One region of the Methylobacterium sp. A49B genome, then DNA from elsewhere that is predicted to be linked to it. Evidence: predicted binding sites of a transcription regulator. Region 1 holds the regulator's gene; the other holds the start of a gene.

The links. The regulator PhoB, encoded in region 1, activates phosphate uptake and scavenging genes when phosphate is short. The targets are predictions, from matches to a motif close to TGTCATNNANCTGTCAT.
Region 2: ACLBX9_RS23795 (inorganic phosphate transporter) is a predicted target of PhoB. The motif match lies at 2,128-2,144, and genes of this name have one in related genera.

Annotation. Positions count from the first base shown of each region.
Region 1 covers NZ_JBKFBO010000114.1:59,128-65,837, forward strand. The annotation lists gene pstA (phosphate ABC transporter permease PstA) at 1-497, shown strand, start outside; gene pstB (phosphate ABC transporter ATP-binding protein PstB) at 520-1,335, shown strand; gene phoU (phosphate signaling complex protein PhoU) at 1,450-2,169, shown strand; gene phoB (phosphate regulon transcriptional regulator PhoB) at 2,357-3,052, shown strand; gene ACLBX9_RS20425 (protein-disulfide reductase DsbD family protein) at 3,059-5,227, opposite strand; gene ACLBX9_RS20430 (aminopeptidase P family protein) at 5,347-6,710, opposite strand, start outside.
Region 2 covers NZ_JBKFBO010000118.1:39,475-46,184, forward strand. The annotation lists gene ACLBX9_RS23785 (metal-dependent phosphohydrolase) at 1-858, shown strand, start outside; partial or broken gene ppk2 (polyphosphate kinase 2) at 1,006-1,920, opposite strand; gene ACLBX9_RS23795 (inorganic phosphate transporter) at 2,192-3,820, shown strand; gene ACLBX9_RS23800 (transporter) at 3,898-4,869, shown strand; gene ACLBX9_RS23805 (carbohydrate porin) at 4,890-6,413, opposite strand.

The sequences.
Region 1 (6,710 bases):
CGATCCTGATCGGCCTGTTCGTCTACACCCTGATGGTGCGGCCGATGGGAACCTACTCGGGCTGGGCCGGCGGCGTCGCCCTCGCCATCATCGCGGTGCCGGTGATCGTGCGCACCACCGAGGACATGCTGCGGCTGGTGCCGGGGACATTGCGCGAGGCCGGCGCCGCCCTCGGCGCCCCGCCCTCGACGGTGATCACGAGCGTCACGTGGCGGGCGGCCTCGGCCGGCATCGTCACCGGGATCATCCTGGCGCTCGCGCGCATCGCCGGCGAGACCGCGCCGCTCCTGTTTACGGCCCTGAACAACAACTCATGGTTCTCGCCCGACCTGATGGGCGGCATCGCGAACCTGCCGGTGATGATCTACCAGTTTGCCCTCTCGCCCTACCCGAACTGGCAGAGTCTGGCCTGGGCCGGGGCCCTGCTGATCACCGGAACCATCCTGGCGCTGTCGATCGTCGCCCGCTTCGTGATCAAGCCGCAGACCGCGCGCTGAACCCCCCTTCGAGGATACGACGATGAACGCCGCCTCCGCGATCCCCACGGTCGAGCTGAACCGGAACCACGCCGAAGAGGGCCGCCCGGTGCGCATCGCCGTGAAGGGCCTGGACTTCTACTACGGCAGCTTCCACGGGCTGAAGGACGTCTCGATCAACTTCCACGACCGGCAGGTCACGGCGCTGATCGGGCCCTCGGGCTGCGGAAAGTCCACGCTGCTGCGCTGCTTCAACCGGATCTACAGCCTCTATCCGGAGCAGCGGGCGGAGGGCGAGATCATCCTCGACGGCGAGAACATCCTCGACCCGTCCATCGATCTCAACGAGCTGCGCGCGCGCATCGGCATGGTGTTCCAGAAGCCGACGCCGTTCCCGATGTCGATCTACGACAACGTCGCCTTCGGCCTGCGCCTCTATGAGAAGCTGCCGAAATCGGAGCTCGACGGCCGGGTGGAGGAGGCCCTGCGCAAGGCCGCCCTCTGGGACGAGGTGAAGGACAAGCTCCGGCAGCCGGGCACCGGCCTCTCCGGTGGCCAGCAGCAGCGCCTGTGCATCGCCCGCACGGTGGCGCAGGGCCCGGAGGTCATCCTGTTCGACGAGCCGACCTCGGCGCTCGACCCGATCTCCACCGGCCGGATCGAGGAGTTGATCGAGCAGCTGCGCGACGAGTTCACCATCGTGATCGTCACCCACAACATGCAGCAGGCGGCGCGCATCTCGCAATTCACCGCCTTCATGTATCTGGGGCAGCTCGTGGAATTCGGTCCGACCAACCGGATGTTCATGAACCCGACCGAGCGGCGCACGCAGGACTACATCACCGGGCGGTTCGGCTGATCGGGCCGGACGCTCCGGCGAACCATACCGGCCTTCGCCGCCGCGGCGGCGGGGCGGCGGATCCCCGCCAGCCCCCGCGGATCGCGATGCGGGGCCCTTATCGAAGGATCCACCATGCCCGGCCATATCGTCAGCTCCTACGACACTGACCTGGAGGATCTGCGTCGCTCGATCTCCGAGATGGGCGGCGTGGCCGAGAAGATGACCGCGGAGGCGACCGACGCCCTCGTGCGCCGCGACGACGGGCTCGCCCAGGCGGTGATCATCGCCGACAAGCGCCTCGACGCGCTCCAGCGGGACATCGAGGAGCGCTCCGTTCTCCTCATCGCCCGGCGCCAGCCGCTGGCGATCGACCTGCGCGAGACGATCTCGGCGATCCGCGTCTCGGGCGACCTGGAGCGGATCGGCGACCTGGCCAAGAACGTCGCCAAGCGCGTGGTGGCGATCTCCGACCACGCCCCGGCGCAGAAGATCGTGCTGGGTGTCCGCCACATGAGCGACCTCGCCGAGGGACAGCTCAAGGATGTGCTGGACGCCTATGCGAGCCGCGACATCCAGGCGGCCCACGACGTCTGGGAGCGCGACGGCGAGATCGACGCGCTGTACAATTCCCTGTTCCGCGAACTCCTGACCTACATGATGGAGGATCCGCGCAACATCTCGTTCTGCACGCATCTCCTGTTCTGCGCCAAGAACGTGGAGCGGATCGGCGACCACACGACCAACATCGCCGAGACCATCCACTACCTCGCCACCGGCGAGACCCTGGCGGGCGACCGGCCGAAGAACGATGCGTCGAACTACGCGACGGTGGAGCGCGGGCAGGCTCCGTAGTCGGGCCGCCTCGACACAGGCGCCGGGGCGCGCTCATTCCTGTGGGGCGCCGCCGGAGAATCGGTGGGTACGGGTTGAGGCTGAGCGGCGCCTCCCGCACCTTCCGCCCGGCCGCCCGCTCCGGAGGGGGCCGGCGCGTCCGCAGGCTGAACGGCGCCGCCTCGTGAACGGGTCATCGAACGTGAGCATGCAAGTCCTGATCGTCGAGGACGAGGAGGCGCTGACCACGCTGTTGCGCTACAATCTGGAGGCCGAAGGCTTCCTGGTGGACACGGCGGCGCGGGGCGACGACGCGGAGCTGCTCCTGGCCGAGCGGATCCCCGATCTGGTCCTGCTGGACTGGATGCTGCCGGGCCTCTCCGGAATCGAACTCTGCCGCCGCATCCGGGCGCGGCGCGAGACCGAACGGCTGCCGGTGATCATGCTCACCGCCCGCGGCGAAGAGGGCGACCGGATCCGGGGCCTCGGGACAGGGGCCGACGACTACATCGTCAAGCCGTTCTCCGTGCCGGAACTGCTCGCCCGGATCCGGGCGCTGCTGCGCCGGGCCAAGCCCGCCCACGTCTCGGACCGTCTGGCCGCCGGCGACCTGGAACTCGACCGCACCGGGCACCGCGTCCGCCGCGGCGGCGAGGAGCTGCATCTCGGGCCCACCGAGTTCCGGCTGCTGGAGTTCCTGATGCTGGCGCCGGGCCGGGTCTTCTCCCGCGAGCAGCTCCTCGACGGGGTCTGGGGACACGACGTCTACATCGACGAGCGCACGGTGGACGTGCATGTCGGGCGCCTGCGCAAGGCGCTGAACAGCCCGCGCCAGCCCGATCCGATCCGCACGGTCCGCGGTTCCGGATACGCCTTCGACGAGACCTTCGCGCTGGAGGCGTAGCCCCGCTCAGCGGGCGAGCGCCGCGCTCCGGCCCGCGCCAGCCGGCACCGCCTCCAGGGCCGCCAGGACCGTCCCCTCGGTGAGGATCTGCGGCAGCACCTGCGGCGTCCCGCTGCCGCTGTAGAGCAGGTAGAGCGGCACGCCGCTGCGCCCGTGCTTCTCCAGAAGGCGGGTGATCTCGGGGTTCTGGTTGGTCCAGTCACCCTTCATGTAGGTCACGTCGCGCTCGGCCATCGCGGCCCGCACGGCCCTGGTGTTCAGCGAGGTCGCCTCGTTCACCGCGCAGGTGATGCACCACGCCGCGGTCATGTCCACGAAGACGGGGCGACGGGCCTCCACCAGGGCGTCGAGGCGGGCCTGGGTGAACGGCTCGACGCCGTCGGCGGCGGCCTGTGCGATCGGCGCGGCGCGGTCCCGCGGAAGCGTCGCGGCGACGGCCCCGACGGCGGCCAGCGCCAGGATTGCGGCGGCCTGCGCGATCCGCGAGGTCCGGGGTCCGGCGTGCCCGTGCTCCCAGGCCCAGGCGGCGAAGCCCACCAGCACGAGGCCGATCAGGGCCGCCAGGAGGCCGCGCGGATCGACCTGCTGTGCCAGCACCCAGACAAGCCACGCCACGGTGGCGTAGACCGGGAAGGCCAGGACCTGCTTGAGCGTCTCCATCCAGGCGCCCGGCCGCGGCAGCGCCCGCAGGGCCGGCGGCCAGAGGGTCAGGACCAGGAAGGGCAGGGCGAGGCCGAGGCCCAGGCTCGCGAAGACCGTGAGCGCCACGGCGGCGTTCTGGGTCAGGGCGAAGCCCACCGCCGAGCCCATGAACGGCGCCGTGCAGGGTGTCGCCACCAGGGTGGCAAGGACGCCCGTGAAGAAGGAGCCGCTCAGGCCGGGGCGCCGGGCGAGGCCGTCGCCGATGCCCGCGAGCCGGCCGCCGACATGGACCACGCCGGACAGGCTCAGGCCCATGGCGAAGAGCAGGTAGGCGAGCCCCGCCACCACGAGGGGCGATTGCAGCTGGAATCCCCAGCCGATCGCAGACCCGCCGCCCTTCAGGGCGATCAGCAGGGCGGCGAGCCCCAGGAAGCTCGCCAGCACCCCGGCGGTGTAGGCGAGGCCGTGCAGCCGCAGGCGCGACGGGCTCTCGGCCGCGTGCCGCACGAGGCCGAGGACCTTGATGGACAGGACCGGGAAGACGCAGGGCATCAGGTTGAGGATCAACCCGCCGAGGAAGGCGAACACCGCGGCGGTGGCGAGCGTCAGCGTGTCGATGTCGGGGGCGGGCGTCTGCGGGACCGGTACCGACGCGGCCGGGGCCGACGACGCGCTCACGGGAGGTGCCGGCTCGTCGCCGTACGCGAAGGCGAGCCGGCGCGATCCTCCCGCGCTCACCTCGTCCAGGGTGAGCACGCCGGGCAGGGAGCCGGGAACCGCGTCGGCCGGACTGCTGCGGGCCAGGGTGAGGTGGAGGCCGGTCTCGTCGATCGTCATGACCTGCGCGGCGGCGTTGTCGATCGCGGTCTCGGAATAGGGGAAATAGGCGGCGTTCCGGATCGCTTCGGCCTTCAGGCCGGTCGCCGCGAAGTCGAGCCGCAGCGTGTCGCCCTGGCTGGAGAGCTGCAGCGGCCACAGGGCCGGGGCGGGCAGGGCGGCGCGGGCGCGCGCGAACAGCGCGGCGTTGTCCGGATCGGGCTTGGCCTCGCCCACCGGCACGGTGAGGGCGAGGTCGGCCGAACCGGGGACGCATTCGGTCTCGCAGACGAGATACGTCAGCTTGGCCTGGATCCGGACCGGGTCGGCGGGGTCGAGGCTCGGCGGCGGCGTGACCGGCACGAGCAGCGTGACCTCGCCCTCATAGCCGTAGTTCATGAGCGTGGCGATCGGGATGCGCTCCGGGGCCGGCCACCGGATCGCACCGGCGTTGAAGCCCGCCGGCAGAGTCCAGGTCACCTCCGGGGGCAGCCCGGAATCGCCGGGATTGCGCCAGTAGACGTGCCAGCCGGGCTTCACCTGCATGCGCACGGCCAGGGTAAAGGGCTGCGCCCCCGCGACGGCTGCGGGCTCGGCGAGGAGGCTCGATCGCACGAGGTCCGGGGGCGTGCGGAAGCCCTGCGGAAGACCCTGCGCGACGGCGGCCGAGACGCTCGCGGCGAGCGCCAGGATCAGGATGGCAAGGCGGCGGATCATGCTGTCCCTTCGCGCGCAGGGCGGCCACGGTTTCATGAGTGCAGAGCTTTGCGCTGCGCGAGCCGGTCCAGGATCGGGGGCCATATCATGGGCGGCCTTGAAAATCGCCAGCCCGTGGGTCAGCCCGGGAGCGGCGAAGTCGCCGCGTCCAGCCAGCCGCGCGTCTCGGTATCGAGGCTCGGTCCAAGCGTTTCCCGCACCCGCGCATGGTACGCGTCGATCCAGGCGCGCTCCTCCGGATTGAGCAGGTCCGGTTGGATCAGCCGGCGGTCGTAGGGCGCGAGCGTCAGCGTCTCGAAGCCGAGCACCGGCCGCTCGCCGCCCGCGATCGCGCGGGGCTCCACCAAGACGAGGTTCTCGATCCGGATGCCGTAGGCGCCGCTCGCGTAGTAGCCCGGCTCGTTCGACAGGATCATGCCCGGTTCCAGCGCCACCGTGCCGGTCTTGGCGATCCGTTGCGGCCCCTCGTGGACCGACAGGAAGGCGCCGACGCCGTGCCCGGTGCCGTGGTCGAAATCCAGGCCCGCCTGCCAGAGGGGCGCCCGGGCGAAGGCATCGATCTGCGCCCCCGTGGTGCCGGTCGGGAAGACCGCCCGCGCGATGGCGACGTGGCCCTTCAGCACCCGGGTGAAGCGGTCGCGCATCGCTGCGGTCGGCGCGCCGACCGCGACGGTGCGGGTGATGTCGGTGGTGCCGTCCGGGTATTGCGCGCCGGAATCGATCAGGAACAGCTCGCCCGGCCGCACGGTCCGGTCGCTGGCGCGGGTCACCCGGTAATGGACGATGGCCCCGTTCGGGCCCGAGCCCGAGATCGTCGGGAACGAGACGTCGCGCAGGTCGCCGCCGGCCGCGCGAAAATCCTCCAGCGCCTCCACGGCGGCGATCTCGGTCAGCGTTCCGGCGGCGGCCGCGCCGTCGAGCCACGCGAGGAACCGCACGACGCTGGCACCGTCGCGGGCATGGGCGGCGCGCGTACCGGCGATCTCGGCGGCGTTCTTGACCGCCTTCATCCCGGTGATCGGATCCTTGCCGACATCGACGGTGCCGCCCGCCGATTCGATCTTCTCCTTCAGCGCCACCGCGCCGGTCGCCGCGTCGAGCCGGACGCGCGCGCCGCCCAGGGCGGCGAGCCCGTCGTCGAGTTCGTCGCGGGTCAGGATCTCGGCGACCGGGGCGAGGGCCGCGCGCAGGCTCGGATCGACGTTCGGCGAGACCAGGAACAGCCGCGCCGCGCCGTCGCGCGGGAGGATCGCGTAGCCCAGCGCCAGGGGCGTATGGCCGACATCGGACCCGCGCAGGTTGAACGCCCAGGCGAGATTATGCGGGTCCGAGATCACCAGCGCGTCGCAGCCTGCCTCAGCCAGGGCGGCCCGCACCCGCGACAGCTTCTCGGCCACCGGTTGCCCAGCGAGCGCGTCGGGATGTGTGACCACGGGACCGGCGGGCGGCTTGGGCCGCCCGGCCCAGACCGCGTCGACGAGGT
Region 2 (6,710 bases), on a different contig from region 1:
TTCGACGTGACGAAGATGCTCGCCGATTCGCTGGGCGAGCATCTCGCGCTGACCTACCAGCGGACCTTCGGCAGCCGGGAGCCGCGCTACGCCGAGGTGATCGAGGCCTCGGCGCGCCTGACGATCGAGCGGATCGTCGGCAGCGACGCGCTGTACCACGACAGCGACCACACCACGCTCGTCACGCTCGTCGCGCAGGACATCCTACGCGGCCGCTTCCTCCAGCAGGGCGTCACGCCGGAGGACTGGCTGCACATGATCCTGGCCGCCCTCTACCACGACATCGGTTACGTGCGCGGCGTCTGCTCGGGCGACCGGGCGAACGCCTTCGTTGTCGACGCGCAGGGCACCACCATCGGTCTGCCACGAGGCGCCTCAGACGCGGCTCTGGCGCCCTACCACATCGAACGTTCGAAACTGGCGGTGCGGGAGCGTTTCGGCACGCACGACCTGGTCGATGCGGATCGTATCGTGCGGGCAATCGAGCTGACCCGCTTTCCGGTGCCGGAGGATGACGAACATCGCGAGACGGGCACCGAGGCCGGTCTGACGCGGGCCGCCGACCTGATCGGGCAGCTTGGCGATCCGCTCTACCCGCGCAAGCTGAACGCACTCTTCCAAGAATTCGCCGAGGTCGGCCTCAACGCGCAACTCGGATACGACAGCCCGGCCGACCTCGCGGAGCGCTACCCGACCTTCTTCTGGTCGCGAGTCGAGCCGGTGATCGGTGACGCCGTGCGCTTCCTGGACCTGACGGTCGAGGGAAGGGGCTGGGTCGCCAACCTCTACGCGCATGTCTTCGCGATCGAGCACGATCGCCGCCGCATGGGTCCCCATGCGGGGCCGAACTCGGCCTGACGGCACGTTGACCGGGTGCAGTCGCGACGCGTGCGATCGCCGCGCCGCGCATCCAGTCCGGACCGCGCCCCTCGACGATCATCGTAGAGGCTCGATCCCGGCACCCTGCGGCGCGCGGACGCGGCTTCGCGCCGTCCCGATCCGACGTCAGTATGCTGCCGGGACGTACATCTCGGATGGAACAGGACCCCGGACGTAATCGGCGTGGCGCACCCGATTCGGTAGCTGGACGGGCGGGTGTTCAACCGTGTCGTACGGGATCTGGGCCAGCAAGTGGCTGATGCAGTTCAGGCGCGCCCGCCTCTTGTCCACCGCCTCGACCACCCACCAGCGTGCCTCCGGGATGTGCGTGCGCGCCAGCATGTCTTCCTTGGCCTTGGTGTAGTCCTCCCAGCGCCGGCGCGACTCGACGTCCATTGGCGAGAGCTTCCACTGCTTCAGCGGATCCTGGATGCGCATCTGGAAGCGGAACTCCTGCTCCTCGTCGGTGATCGAGAACCAGTACTTCACGAGCACGATGCCGGACCGCACCAGCATGCGCTCGAACTCAGGGACCGATCAGAAGAACTCCTCGACATCCGGTTCCGTACAGAAGCCCATTACCCGCTCGACACCGGCACGGTTGTACCAAGAGCGGTCGAACAGCACGATCTCACCGGCGGCCGGCAAGTGAGCGACATAGCGCTGGAAGTACCACTGCGTGCGCTCACGCTCGCTCGGGGCAGGCAGCGCGGCGACGCGGCAGATACGGGGGTTGAGGCGCTGCGTGATGCGCTTGATCACGCCGCCCTTTCCGGCCGAGTCGCGCCCCTCGAACAGGACGACGACGCGCAGCTTTCGGTTCTGCACCCAGTCCTGCAGGCGCACCAGCTCGTGCTGGAGCCGCAGCAGCTCACGGAAGTAGATCTTGCGATCCAGGTGAGCGTGACCAGATTGTCCCGCGATATGCTCCAGCCGATCGTCTTCGAGGCCTAGCTCGAGTTCTTCTTCGTAGCTGTCGACGAGTTCCTGCCGAAACGCCTCGAGGGCGCGGTTCTGCGCCGAGTTCTTATCGTGCATCATCTCCGAACCTCAATCATGTCCTGAGCCGCTGGCATATGCGCAGGCTTCCATGACGAGTCTGAGAAGCCGGCTTGAGATTTTCCACGATGGAGCGGCTATCGAACGCCTGTCTTTGCCGGCGAATAGCGTATTCCCCTCGTGTGCCTCCCTCGAGATGTGCCCGATCTCAGGACAATGACATCTGAACAGATCGGCTTCTGCAGCGAATGTCACCAATCCGTCATGGAGCCGATCTACGCCCGGGGCCAACGACAGGTCCGCCGAGGCTCTCATGTCCGATGCTATCGTAGCTCCTTCGGGTTCCCTCGGACACGCGCCAAGTGGCAAGCCCGCGCTCGACCGCGGGATGCACCCCGGCGGCATCATCGCCTTCCTGCTCGTGCTGGTGGCGGGGCTCGGCTACGCCGTAGTCAGCCTGATCGCCGACATGAATGCCGTGCACCAGGAGCCGCTGGCGATCGGGGCCTTCGTGCTCCTGGGGCTCGCCCTGCTGATCGCGCTGGCCTTCGAGTTCGTGAACGGCTTCCACGACACCGCCAACGCGGTCGCCACGGTGATCTACACGCACTCGATGCCGCCGCTCGTGGCGGTGGTGTGGTCGGGCGCCTTCAACTTCCTCGGCGTGATGCTGTCCTCCGGCGCGGTGGCCTACGCCATCGTGACGCTGCTGCCGGTGGAGCTGATCCTGCAGGTCGGCTCGGGCGCCGGCTACGCGATGATCTTCGCGCTTCTCCTGGCCGCCATCATCTGGAACCTCGGAACCTGGGCGCTCGGCCTACCGAACTCCTCGTCCCACGCGCTGATCGGCTCGGTGCTCGGCGTCGGCCTCGCCAATCAGTTCATGGGCGGTCAGGACGGTACCTCGGGCGTCGACTGGAACCAGGCTCTCGGCGTGTTCAAGGCGCTGGCCTTCAGCCCGATCTGCGGCTTCGTGCTCGCGGCCCTGCTGCTGCTCGCCCTGAAGTTCACCGTGCGCCGGAAGGATCTCTACGAGGCGCCCAAGGGTGATGCGCCCCCGCCGCTCTGGATCCGCGGCCTGCTGATTCTCACCTGCACGCTGGTCTCGTTCTTCCACGGCGGCAACGACGGGCAGAAGGGCATGGGCCTGATCATGCTGATCCTGATCGGCGCCGCCCCCACCGCCTACGCGCTCAACCGCACCATGAACGCCGACGCCACCCCCGCCTTCGTGCAGACCTCGCAAGCCGCGAGCGGCGTGTTCGCTGGCCGGTCCAACGGCGCGGCGCAACCCGATGCGGCCCAGGCCCGCAAGACGGTGAGCGATGCGCTGAAGGCCAAGGACCTCAACAAGCCGGACGTCTACGGCGCCCTAGCCGCGCTCTCGACCGACATCGCGACGTCGGTGAAGAACTACGGCTCGCTCCAGCAGGTCCCGGCCGGGGCGACCTCGAACGTCCGCAACGACATGTACCTCGCCGCCGACGCCATCCGGCTCCTGCCGAAATCCGGCGCGACCTTCTCCGAGGCGGAGACGAAGACCCTCAAGGGGTACACCGACCTCTTGAACGCCGGCACCCGCTACATCCCGGGCTGGGTGAAGGTCTGCGTGGCGCTGGCGCTCGGGCTCGGCACCATGGTCGGGTGGAAGCGCATCGTCGTGACAGTGGGCGAGAAGATCGGCAAGACCCATCTCACCTACGCTCAGGGCGCCTCGGCCGAGATCGTGGCCGCCGGCACGATCGGGCTGGCCGAACTCTACGGCCTGCCGGTCTCGACCACCCATATCCTGTCGTCGGGCGTCGCCGGGACGATGGCGGCCAACGGCTCGGGCCTGCAACTCGCCACCGTCCGCAACATGGCGCTGGCCTGGATCCTCACCCTGCCGGCCGCCATCCTGATCGCCGGCACGTTGTTCTTCATCCTCCGCCACGTGTTCTGAGCCGGATGCGGCCCAGTTCCACAGCGCCGGCTCGTCTTCTCTGTGACGAGCCGGCGCTTCCTGGTCTGCTCTGGGCCATGCGCTTCGACGCGAGCGGTCGCGGTCACCTCGTCGAACGCGGTGAACCTCTCCCTGCTCCGGGGAGCTTCGGCGAGGGCTTCACTTGGCTTCACTTCAACCTGAACGATGCGCGCCTTCCGGCTCTGGTCTCTGAAGGGCGGCTCGGCCCGCCGCATCTGACCGGGATGGCCTTTGCGAGCGACCCTCACCAGCGACTGATCGTCGAGGCGGGTCATATCGGCGGCGTCGTGGCCGATCTCGTCCGTGAGTCCGATGCGAGCCCCAAAGTCGATGCGGGCGGACGCCTGCACTTCGTCATGGGTCCGCGCCTGCTCGTCAGCGGCCGGCGCCACCCCGTCCTCGGACCGGACCGCGCTCGCGACACGGCGGTGGAGGGTCGCGGTATCCTGGCCCCGATCCAGCTGCTCGACGTCATCGTCGATCAGGTCGTGACCTCTATGACTGAGACCGGCGCACGCCTGGCCGATGAGCTTGACGAGATCGAGGATCACATCCTCGACGAGCGCGTACGCGGCGAGAGGCGGCGCCTCGGGCCGATCCGCCGGGACGCGGTCCGCCTGCACCGTCAACTCCTCGGCCTGCGCGCCGTCTTCCGTCGCCTTGAGACGGCGGCGACCGACGAGCAGATCCCCGATTTAGCTATCACCGCCGCCGCCCGGATCGCGCAGAGGCTCGACGCGCTCGATCGGGACATGATCCTGCTCGCCGACCGCAGCCGACTGATGCAGGAGGAACTGGCCTCCTACCTCGCGCAAGCGTCCAACCGCCAGCTCTACACGCTGTCGGTGCTGACTGCGCTGTTCCTGCCGCCGACGCTCGTGACCGGGTTGTTCGGCATGAACACCAAGGGCCTGCCGCTCACGGAGAACGATGGCGGCTCCTACGTAGCCATGGCCATCGCATGCATCTCCGCGCTCGTCGCCTTCGTGCTGATCCGAGGCCTCGGCATTCGCCCGCCGCGGGATTGAGCCGGCAGGCCACGCCCGGCTCAGTAGCGCGTGATGGCACGCAAGCCGAACACCGTGGCGTTGCGAATACGTTGGCCGTCGGGATCGCGGGGATTGGTGATGCCGCCCCCCGGATGCGCGACATACTGCACGGTCGGCTGTAGGGCGATGCCGGGTGCGAGCACGGCTTGGTAGGTCGCCTCCAGCAGGATCTCGGCACTGCGGCGGGGCGATGGTGACGAGCTCTGAAGCGCGGCGATCGCATCGAGCCGCCGCGCCGCAGGAGAGATGTGGGTGATGCCGACGCCGAAACCGAGCGTGTCGTCCGAGCGGCCGGGGAACAGGCCCCGATAGGCGATGCCGGCATCGAGGTAGAGGTTCACGAGGTTGCGGTCGCCGGGCGACGCCGAGGCTCGCAGGAACACGCTGGCGCCATCGTTGGGATCGTCCGGCTCCTGATAGATCGTCTGGTCGATCACGCCGTAGAGGCCATAATCACCGCTGACCCGTCGACCGAGGCCGGTCAACGGGTCGGGCGTGAGCGCATCGACTCGGCCGAAACGGTGCCAGCCTCCCAGCGTCACGGTGCCTGGTCGGCCTGCGTCTCCGGGGCGGGCATTGTAGGCGTACGAGACCTCCGCGATGGCGAGCGGCGGGTCGGAAACGGGAAAGCGGGTGCCGTTCGGGTTGCGTCGCTGTGGGTCGATCCCCGAGCGCGGATTGCCGCCGCCGGGCGTGCCGTCGATCAGGCTGGCCTGGAACGAGAACTCGCGGGTTGGCACGTATTTCAGCCGGACGGTCGGTGCCGAGAGCGGATAGGCCGGTCCGCCATCGGTCATGTTGGCGGCGAAGATCGCCGGCCAGCCGAAGGTGCCGTTGGTGAACAGGATGCTGGTCTGGCTCACCATGTACTCGGTGTCGGCCGAGAGCTGGCCGACGCGGAGGAACAGCCGGTCGTCGAACAGGCTCTGCTCCAGCCACAGTTCCGAGAGACGCGAGGCCGGCAGGGCCTCGATCTCGCTGATGGTCATGAGGTTGCCCACCCGGCTACGGGAGGTCCCGCTCCCCTGGATCTGGTAGACCGTGGCGTGGGCCGCAGCCCCTTTCCAACCGGCCAGGGTGTCGAGATCGACGTCGACGTCGAGATCGAGGAGCGTCAGGCCCGTGGAACCCCGACGCAGGCCGCCGCGCAGGTTGCGGTAGGTCTCGGCCACCGTGATGAGGCCGAAGGTGATCCCGTGCCGCTCGAGGAAGGCGCGGTAGCCGCCGGGATCACCAGCAGCCCCCAGCAGGGGCTGGAACGAGGTCGTCACCTCCGCGGCCCGGCCTGCCGAGAAGACCGGCTGCGCGACCGAAGTCTGCGGATCGCCGCCCGCACCGGTGGGCGAGCCGATGGCAAGCCCTTCGGCCGCGACCCGGTCGACCGTGGCCTGCACCTCGGCCGGCTCGGTCTGGGCTTCGGCGAGGTTCGGCTGCAGCCAGAGGCCGAGCGCGGCCAGAGTTCCGAGGATGGTGCGGGAGGCGGAACGCACCTCGGCCTCCAAGACCAGTGAAGCACCGAGCATCGGCACAGCTTTATCACCGTTCGACGACACCTTGCCGCGGCCGGCCGATCCAGCTTGGGATGGCGCCGAAAAGGCTGCAATCCGCCGAAACGCATCGCACGAGTTCGCCGGGATCCGGGACCGGGGCCGAAGACTGTCATCGAATCGTCATCGATCGCCACATCATCGTGCCGACGCCGCCAGCTGCCCAGGACCCGGGCGGTTCGCCGGCGTCGTGGACATGCCCTCACGAGGCGCGGGCGGCCGATGCAACTGGCCTTGCTGCTGATCCCGGGGTTTGAAAAAAGGTGGCCGGCC